Regions from separate parts of the Bradyrhizobium sp. 23 genome, predicted to be linked through region 1. Evidence: predicted binding sites of a transcription regulator. Region 1 holds the regulator's gene; each other region holds the start of a gene.
What was found. Region 1 encodes PhoB, which activates phosphate uptake and scavenging genes when phosphate is short. Its sites were predicted from a motif close to TGTCATNNANCTGTCAT; they were not measured.

Region 2: the regulator PhoB is predicted to act here: its motif matches at 934-950, upstream of phnC (phosphonate ABC transporter ATP-binding protein).
Region 3: the regulator PhoB is predicted to act here: its motif matches at 1,096-1,112, upstream of IVB32_RS03610 (YbhN family protein).
Region 4: the regulator PhoB is predicted to act here: its motif matches at 1,022-1,038, upstream of IVB32_RS41835 (RNA degradosome polyphosphate kinase).

The regions. Positions count from the first base shown of each region.
Region 1 is NZ_JADPJF010000151.1:56,611-58,807, forward strand. It holds gene IVB32_RS37375 (GcrA family cell cycle regulator) at 61-573, shown strand; gene phoB (phosphate regulon transcriptional regulator PhoB) at 812-1,519, opposite strand; gene phoU (phosphate signaling complex protein PhoU) at 1,542-2,197, opposite strand, start outside.
Region 2 is NZ_JADPJF010000088.1:191,821-194,017, forward strand. It holds gene IVB32_RS21860 (alpha-D-ribose 1-methylphosphonate 5-triphosphate diphosphatase) at 1-232, opposite strand, end outside; gene IVB32_RS21865 (acetyltransferase) at 229-888, opposite strand; gene phnC (phosphonate ABC transporter ATP-binding protein) at 1,072-1,881, shown strand; gene phnD (phosphonate ABC transporter substrate-binding protein) at 1,945-2,197, shown strand, end outside.
Region 3 is NZ_JADPJF010000022.1:108,404-110,600, reverse strand. It holds gene IVB32_RS03620 (MFS transporter) at 1-205, opposite strand, end outside; gene IVB32_RS03615 (ferritin-like domain-containing protein) at 360-866, opposite strand; gene IVB32_RS03610 (YbhN family protein) at 1,283-2,197, shown strand, end outside.
Region 4 is NZ_JADPJF010000158.1:154,896-157,092, reverse strand. It holds gene IVB32_RS41845 (CDP-alcohol phosphatidyltransferase family protein) at 1-213, shown strand, start outside; gene IVB32_RS41840 (DnaA/Hda family protein) at 306-983, shown strand; gene IVB32_RS41835 (RNA degradosome polyphosphate kinase) at 1,112-2,197, shown strand, end outside.

The DNA.
Region 1 (2,197 bases):
GGCTTAGGCATTCGCTGCGAGGCCCCAGGATGGCTGGCGCGCAGCGAGGGAAAGGGTGCAATGACGGTTTTGACCTGGTCCGATGATCGCGTCGAGCAGCTGAAAAAGCTCTGGGAGGCCGGACTTTCGGCCAGCCAGATCGCGGCGGAGCTCGGCAATGTGACCCGCAATGCCGTGATCGGCAAAGTGCACAGGCTCGGCCTTTCGGGCCGCGCCAAGAGCCCATCATCGGCAGCGCCGCGGCCGCGCAAGGCGCGCCCCGCGCAGCACATGATGCGGGTGAGCCGCCCGATCTCGCGCGGCAACACCGCGCTGGCGCAGGCCTTCGAGGTCGAGGCTGAGCCGGATCCGGTCACCTACGACAACGTGGTGCCGATGAGCCAGCGGCTGTCGCTGCTGGAATTGAACGAGGCGACCTGCCACTGGCCGGTCGGCGATCCCTCGAGCCCGGACTTCTTCTTCTGCGGTGGAAGGGCGCTGTCCGGACTGCCCTATTGCGCCCAGCACTCGCGCGTTGCGTACCAGCCCGCGTCGGATCGGCGCCGCGCACCGGTAAAGCCGGGTCCCCGTTAGTCGTCACGCGAAGACAGTTCAACAATTTCAGTGTCGTCCCGGCCTAGTGCGCAATTGCGCACGGGGGGCCGGGACCCATACTCCGAGCACGCAATAATCGTGCGGAAGGGGTCACTCCGAGTCTTCGCCAAACCACGTTCGGTGGTTATGGGTCCCGGATCAGCGCTCGCTTCGCTCGCTTGTCCGGGACGACGGCTGAGAATGCAGGGACAGCTCGCCAACAAACAAGCCTGCAACCCTACACCTGCTCCGCCTTCGCGAAGCGATCATCCAGCGCGTAGCCGGCGCCGCGGACGGTGCGGATCGGGTCCTGCTCGCGGCCGAGATTGAGCAGCTTGCGCAGGCGACCGATATGCACGTCGACGGTGCGCTCGTCGATATAGATGTCGCGACCCCAGACGCTGTCGAGCAGCTGCTCGCGCGAGAACACCCGTCCCGGGTGCTCCAGGAAGAACTCCAGCAGGCGATATTCGGTCGGACCGAGATCGATCGGCCGGCCCGAGCGCGCCACGCGGCGCTTGTCACGGTCGAGCTCGATGTCGCCAAAAGCAAGGACGGTGGCGAGGCGCTCCGGGCTCGCGCGCCGCAGCAGGCCTTTCACGCGCGCCAGCAGCTCCGGCACCGAGAACGGCTTGACGATGTAATCGTCGGCGCCGGTCGCAAGACCCCGCACCCGCTCGCTCTCCTCGCCGCGCGCGGTGAGCATGATGATCGGAAGCTGCTTGGTCTCGGGACGGGTGCGAAGCCGCCGGCACAATTCGATGCCTGACAGGCCCGGCAGCATCCAGTCGAGCACGATCAGATCGGGGATGTGCTCCTTGAGGCGGGTGTCGGCGTCGTCGCCGCGCATCACCGTCTCGACGTCATAGCCGTCGCCTTCGAGGTTGTAGCGGAGAAGCTCGGTCAGGGCTTCCTCGTCCTCAACCACCATAATGCGTGCGCCCATCGGGTCGTCGCTCCCTAAGTCTTCAGGTGTTCGGTACCGTGTTGGCGAAGGTCGTCATGTCGCCCTTCGGCCGCTTGTCGGTGATGGCCTGGCCCTCGATCATGTAGAACACGGTCTCGGCGATGTTGGTGGCGTGGTCGCCGATCCGCTCGATGTTCTTGGCGCAGAACATCAGATGGATGCAGAACGAGATGTTGCGCGGATCCTCCATCATGTAGGTGAGGAGCTCGCGGAACAGCGAGGTGCAGATGGCGTCGACCTCCTCGTCGCCCTTCCAGACCGCCATCGCCGCCGGCAGATCATGCGCGGCATAGGCGTCCAGCACCGACTTGACCTGCTGCTGCACGAGGTCGGTCATGTGCTCGAGGCCGCGGAACAGCTTGAGCGGATGGAAGTCCGTCTCCAGCGCCGCGACGCGCTTGCCCATGTTCTTGGCGAGGTCGCCGATGCGCTCGAGATCGGTCGCGACGCGCATGGCGCCGACGATCTCGCGCAGATCGACCGCCATCGGCTGGCGGCGGGCGATGGTGAGCACCGCACGCTCCTCGATGCGCTTCTGCAGCGCGTCGAGCTCGGTGTCGATGGCGACGACGCGCTGGCCGAGCGGGACGTCGCGGCGGATCAGCGCGTCGACGGACTCGACGATCATGCGCTCGGCGATGCCGCCCATCTCGGCGA
Region 2 (2,197 bases), on a different contig from region 1:
CGTCGATCGGGAAATCGACCCCGGCGCGCGGCATCATCTGTCGCTCGAAGGCATCGCCATGCAGATCGACGATGCCCGGCAGGACCAGCAGATCGCGCGCCTTGATCGCCAGCCGCGCCCGGCTGCGCGAGGCATTGATCTCTGCGATGTCCGTTCCGGACACGAGAAGCGACGTTTCGGCGAACTCGGAGCCGATCAGGGCCCGCCCGCCCTCGAGGAATATGTCTGTCACGCGACCGCGCTTCGTTTGCTGGCAGAAGAGGGTGCCCCTGCTTCGTATGCCGTGAGGAAATCCTCAATCCCGAGCTTGCGGAAATTGGGCAGGGCTTCACGCAACTTGTCGTGATCCCAGTCCCACCAAGCGAGCCTCGCAAGCCGCCCCGCAACCTCTTCCGAGAACCGCCGGCGCACGATGCGCGCCGGATTGCCGGCGACGATGGTGTAGGCCGGAACGTCCTTGGTGACGATGGCGCCGGCCGCGATCACCGCGCCGGTGCCGATGTTGCGGCCCGGCAGAACGATCGCGCCATGGCCGATCCAGACGTCATGGCCGATATGGACGTGATGCTGGCGCCGCCAGTCGAAGAATTCCGTGTCGTCGCTCTCGCCTTCGAAATAGGCGCTCGAACGATAGGTGAAGTGCGCCTGCGTGGCGCGTTGCATCGGGTGATTGCCCGGATTGATCCGTGTCATCGCCGCGATCGAGCAGAATTTTCCGATGGTGGTGTAGGTGATCTGGGCGTCGTTCACGACATAGGAGTAATCCCCCATCGTCACCTCGTGCAGCATCGTGCGCGCGCCGACCTCGGTGTAGGCCCCAAGCCTGGCGTCGTGCAGCTTCGCGGAGGGATCGACAGTCGGCTGGACCGAAAGAGCTTTGGCGGCCATGTTGAATCCGAACGAGAGGGCGGGCGTTTCTCTTCGAGCGGCTTGATGACAATGTCATGACGACGCCATGACAGGGGATGAACAGGAGATGAGGTGTGTAGGATCGCCGCACCGCAACGTCCGTGTCACACAAGTGTCAAGCGCCGGCGTTAGCGGTGGGTCCCAGCTACTCTGGAGCCCTGCATGCTGGTGGTTGAAGGTCTGACGTGTCGCTTCGGCGTGAAAGCCGCGGTGGACGACGCCTCGTTTCAAGTCTCTCCCGGCGGCTTCGTCGGCGTGATCGGACGCTCCGGCGCCGGCAAGTCGACCCTGCTGCGCACCATCAACCGTCTCGCGACCCCTGCACAGGGCCGCATCCTGTTCGACGGCCTCGACGTCACGGCGCTGCGCGGCAAGGAGCTGCGGCAGTGGCGGGCGCGCTCGGCGATGATCTTTCAGCAGTTCAATCTGGTGGGCCGGCTCGATGTGCTCACCAACGTCCTGATGGGACGGCTTGCGACGATGCCGGCCTGGCGCTCGCTGTCGCAGACCTGGCCCGAGCAGGACAGGGCGCTGGCGATGTCCGCGCTCGAACAGTTCGACATTGCCCCGCTCGCGGCCCAGCGCGCCGATCAGCTCTCCGGCGGCCAGCAGCAGCGCGTCGCGATTGCCCGCGCGCTGGTGCAGCAGCCCGACATCATCCTCGCCGACGAGCCGATCGCCTCGCTCGATCCGCGCAACACCAAGATCGTCATGGATGCGCTGCTGCGCATCAACAAGCACTTCGGCATCACGGTGCTCTGCAATCTGCATTCGCTCGACCTGGCGCGCAGCTATTGCGACCGCCTGATTGGCATGGCGCAGGGCCGCGTGGTGTTCGACGGCGCGCCGGCCGAGCTGACCGACCACGTGGCGCGCGAGCTCTACGATCTCGAAGCCGCCGAAGTCATGGGCGGCACGCCTGCACCGGTGCGACAGGGCATTCCGGCGCTTGGAACGGCGGCCGCCGCCTGAGCTGCGCCGCATCAGGACTTACCAATTTTGCGTCAACCGACCTCAACCAATGAAGAGGCTATCATGATTACTCGCAGATTGATTCTCGCCGGCGCCGCCGCGCTCGCGTTGACGACTTCGGCCTCCGCCGAAGACTGGAAAGCCAAATATCCCGAGCTGACCTTCGCGGTCATTCCGGCGGAAAACGCCTCGGGCGTGACCGAGCGCTGGGCGCCGTTCATGAGCTATCTCTCCAGGGAATTGGGCGTGAAAGTCACGCTGCGCATCGCCAACGACTACGCTGCCGTAATCGAAGGCCAGCGTGCCGGCAACATTC
Region 3 (2,197 bases), on a different contig from region 1:
CACTGACAACCCATTGCAGCTCGGCGACGCCGCGGCCGAGCGTCCTGCCCATCGCGTCGAGCGCGGTGTTGACGATGGTGACGTCAAGCTGCACCACGCCATAACCAAGGCTCATCGCGGCAAGGGTGAGGGACGTCGCAAGGCGGGAGCCGGAATGCGGCGCGCCGGCTTCGAAGGCTTCGTATCTGGCGGTGCTTACTCGCATGCTGCCATCTCGGTTGCAGCCCCATGCGAACGATACGCTTCCTGCCCCTCGTCATGTTACGACAAGGGTCGAATGATGGATGCGGGACGGATGCGTCATGTTCGAGCGTCGCGCGGATGACCGCGCGACGCTCGATCCTGGCTACGCCTGGCCCTCAGCTCGCAGCGCGCAGATTCACCTTGCTCTCGGCGATCGTGGTCAGCTTCTTGTCGGTCGCCTTCTCTTCTTCCAACGTCTTGGCGAGCACGCTGGCGCAGTCGTTGCGGCCGAGTTGCTTGGCCCAGGCGATCAGGCTGCCGTAGCGGACGATCTCGTAATGCTCCGCCGCCTGTGCCGCGTTGATCAGCGCGGCGTCGAGCACCGCCTTGTCGGCGACTTCGCCGGCGGTCTCGTCGGCTTCCTCGATGATGCCGTCGATCGCGGGGCAATCGACCGCCTTCACCTGCGCACCGTGCATCTTGAACACTTCCTCGAGGCGCTTGACGTGCTCCCTGGTTTCTTCGAGGTGCGTCAAAAAGCCCTGCTTCAGCTGCGGATCGGTCGCCTTATCCGCCATTTTAGGCAGAGCCTTGGTGAGCTGCTGCTCGGCGTAATAGATGTCCTGGAGCTGATGCACGAACAGGTCGTTCATGGTCTTGATGTCTTTTGTGAACAATCCCATCGGTCCGATCCTCTCGGGTTGTGGGAACACGGAGGCACCGGCTCGCAGGAGAAGCCGGTTATTCCGCCATGTTCGATTGCTGATGGGGCACTAACCAGCGCACGGCATCGTCGTTCCAAAAAAGCCCGCATCCCTTGCGCTGGAACAATGCCGGCCATGCAGGGTCTGAGACTATGTCACGGACGGACGCGACCGGTGCCACGACTCATATGCTTAACGCGCGTCCGATGTGAACCGCGTATGACAAAGTAGCTGGTCCAAGGCAGAACCAATCCTTGTCAAGGGCTGCACAAGTCACTGTTTTTGCCTTAAATGAGCTACATCATGCCTAGCGATCCAAGCCCACATCGGGCACTGATCGCATCCGACCGGCCAATGTCTGGCCTGGTCGGTCTTGCCCCCCGCCGGGAGGATGAATGCACGGACTGCTGACCGCGCTGAAGCGCGGCTTCAAGAGATGGATCGGCTGGCGGCGACTCGGCGTTGCGGCGAGCGTCTTCATCATCGCGTTCGCGATCACCACGCTGGTGCGGACGCTCAAGGGCATCGACACCGGGGTCATCCTGACCGCGTTGACCGAAATCCCCCGCGGCAATATCGGGCTGGCGGCGATCTGCGTATGCTTCGCGTTCTGTACGCTGACCTTCTACGACTTTTTTGCACTGCGAACGATCGGCAAGAGGCACGTGCCTTATCGCATAGCAGCGCTCTCCAGCTTCACGTCCTATTCGATCGGCCACAATATCGGCGCCACCGTCTTCACCGGCGGCGCGATCCGCTTCCGGATCTATTCGGATTACGGGCTGAATGCGATCGACGTCGCAAAAATCTGCTTCCTGTCGGGCCTGACCTTCTGGCTCGGTAACATCTTCGTGCTCTCGATCGGCATGGCCATCCATCCGGATGCCGCCTCCTACATGGATCAGCTGCCGTCGTCGATCAACCGGCTGATTGCGATCGGCGGCCTCGCCTCGATCGGCGCCTATCTGGTCTGGCTGTGCATGGGCGAGAAGCGCCGCGAGCTCGGCCAGAAAGGCTGGAAGGTGGTGCTGCCGTCAGCGCCGCTGACGTTGGTGCAGATCCTGATCGGCGTCGTCGATCTCGGATTCTGCGCGCTGGCGATGTACCTTCTGGTGCCGGCCACTCCGCAGATCGATTTCCTGTCGCTCTCCGTGGTGTTCATTTTGGCGACATTGCTCGGCTTCGCCAGCCATGCTCCCGGCTCGCTCGGCGTGTTCGACGCCGCCATGCTGGTGGCGCTGCCCGAATTCGGCCGCGAGCAGCTTCTGGCCACGCTCCTCGTCTTCCGCATCCTCTATTTCGTGATCCCG
Region 4 (2,197 bases), on a different contig from region 1:
CCTGTGGAGATGAAGCCCTCAAAGGTATCCAAGCTCAACACTGTGGCCCAGGTGGCGTTCGCGGCGCTGGTGCTGGCCGCCCTCGCCTTCGGCTTCAAACCCGGTCCTTATGATATAATCCTGATGGGCCTCGTCACGGTCTTCACGCTCTCCTCCGTGTCGCTCTATCTTGTCGAATGGTTGCGGCACATGAGCACGATCGAGGCCAAGTGAGTTGGGAGCGGCCCCGTAAAAGGCCAACTCCCGCTCGATTAGGTCGCATCTCGTCAAACGAAGCCGGCACGCCGGCACGGAGCAAAGCAAGCGTGCCAGGCCGCGTTCATCCCCGACAGTTGGCGTTTTCGCTTCCGCATGCGGAGAGCCTGAGCCGGGACAATTTCCTCGAAGGCCCCGTCAACGCCGCCGGTCTTGCCCTCATCGACGCCTGGCCGGAATGGCCGAACCGAATCATGTGGCTGGCCGGCCCGGAAGGAAGCGGCAAGAGCCATCTCGCCGCGATCTGGGCCGAGGCTTCAGGCGCCCGCTCGACCACGGCCAATGGGCTGACCGCCGAGGCCGTCCCGGCTGCGCTCGCCACCGGCGCGCTGGTGGTCGAGGATCCCAAAGCCAGGGAATTCGACGAGCGCGCCCTGTTCCATCTGATGAATCTGGCCCGCGAGGACGGCGCCTACGTCCTCTTCACCGGACGCGAGGTGCCCGCGTCTCTCGAGATCGAGCTCGCCGACCTGCGCTCGCGGCTCCGCGCCGTCCCCGTTGTCTCGCTGCTGCCGCCCGACGACCAGCTCTTCCGCGGCCTGATCGTCAAGTTCTGCGCCGACCGCCAGCTCGCGGTGGACGAGAGCGTGGTCAGCTACCTCGCCACTCGCCTGGAGCGGTCCTCGGCCGCCGCCCGACGGGCTGTGGACCTGCTGGACAGCGAGGCCTTGCGCCTCGGCCGCCCCGTCACCCGGGCCCTGGCGGCCGAGCTGCTCCGGGATGTCTGACCAAGGCGGGTTGACGCGGCCGGGCGGCGGAACATCAATGTCATCGAAACGTCATCGCTCTAACACATGCTCCCGCGGGTTTTGCGCGTAAGTCGCAAATTGGGGCGAACTGGATGGACCGACTTCTGATGGATTCTGCGCAAGCTGTTGAAGTTAAAGAAAAAGCCCCGGAAGCCGAAGGCCCGCCGGCGATCGCATCGAGCCCCGAGCGGTTCATCAATCGCGAGCTTTCCTGGCTGCACTTCAACCGCCGCGTCCTGGAGGAATCGGTCAATCCCAGCCACCCCATGCTGGAGAGGGTGCGATTCCTGTCGATTTCAGCGAATAACCTCGACGAGTTCTTCATGGTCCGCGTCGCCGGCATCAAGGCCCAGGTGCGCGAGGGTATTGCTGAGCGCAGCCCCGACGGTCTGACCCCGTCCGAGCAGCTCGCGCTCATCAACCGGACCGTCTCGCAGCTTGCCTCCGACCAGCAGGCAATCTGGCGCGACCTGCGCGGCACGCTCGCCGACGAGGGTATCGTGCTGGTCGAGGGCAAGGAGGTCACCAAGGCGGAACGAACCTGGGTCGAGGACTACTTCCTCAGCAACGTGTTCCCGCTGCTGACGCCGCTCGCGATCGACCCGGCCCACCCCTTCCCGTTCATTCCGAGCCTCGGCTTCACCATCGCGCTCCAGCTCACGCGCGCCGCCGACGGCAAGCAGATGAACGCGCTGATCCGCATGCCCGGCAAGATCGACCGCTTCATCCGTCTGCCGGCTGACGGCAAGGTCGTCCGGCTGATCTCGCTGGAGCAGGCCACCGCGCTGTTCATCAACCGCCTGTTCCCCGGCTACAATCTTCACGGCCAGGGCGCCTTCCGCGTCCTCCGCGACTCCGAACTCGAAATCGAGGAAGAGGCCGAGGATCTCGTCCGCCTGTTCGAGACCGCGCTGAAGCGCCGCCGCCGCGGTTCGGTGATCCGACTCGAGATCGACGCCAAGATGCCGGAGCAGCTGCGCAGTTTCGTGCAGCACGCGCTGTCGACCGCCGACGACGAGGTGTTCCTGGTCGATGGCGTGCTCGCCATGAACGAGCTCTCGCAGCTCACCCGCCTTGACCGGCCCGATCTCGAATTCACCCCTTACGTGCCGCGCCATCCCGAGCGCGTGCGCGAGCAAGGCGGCGACATCTTCGCTGCGATCCGGCAGAAGGACCTCGTCGTCCATCACCCC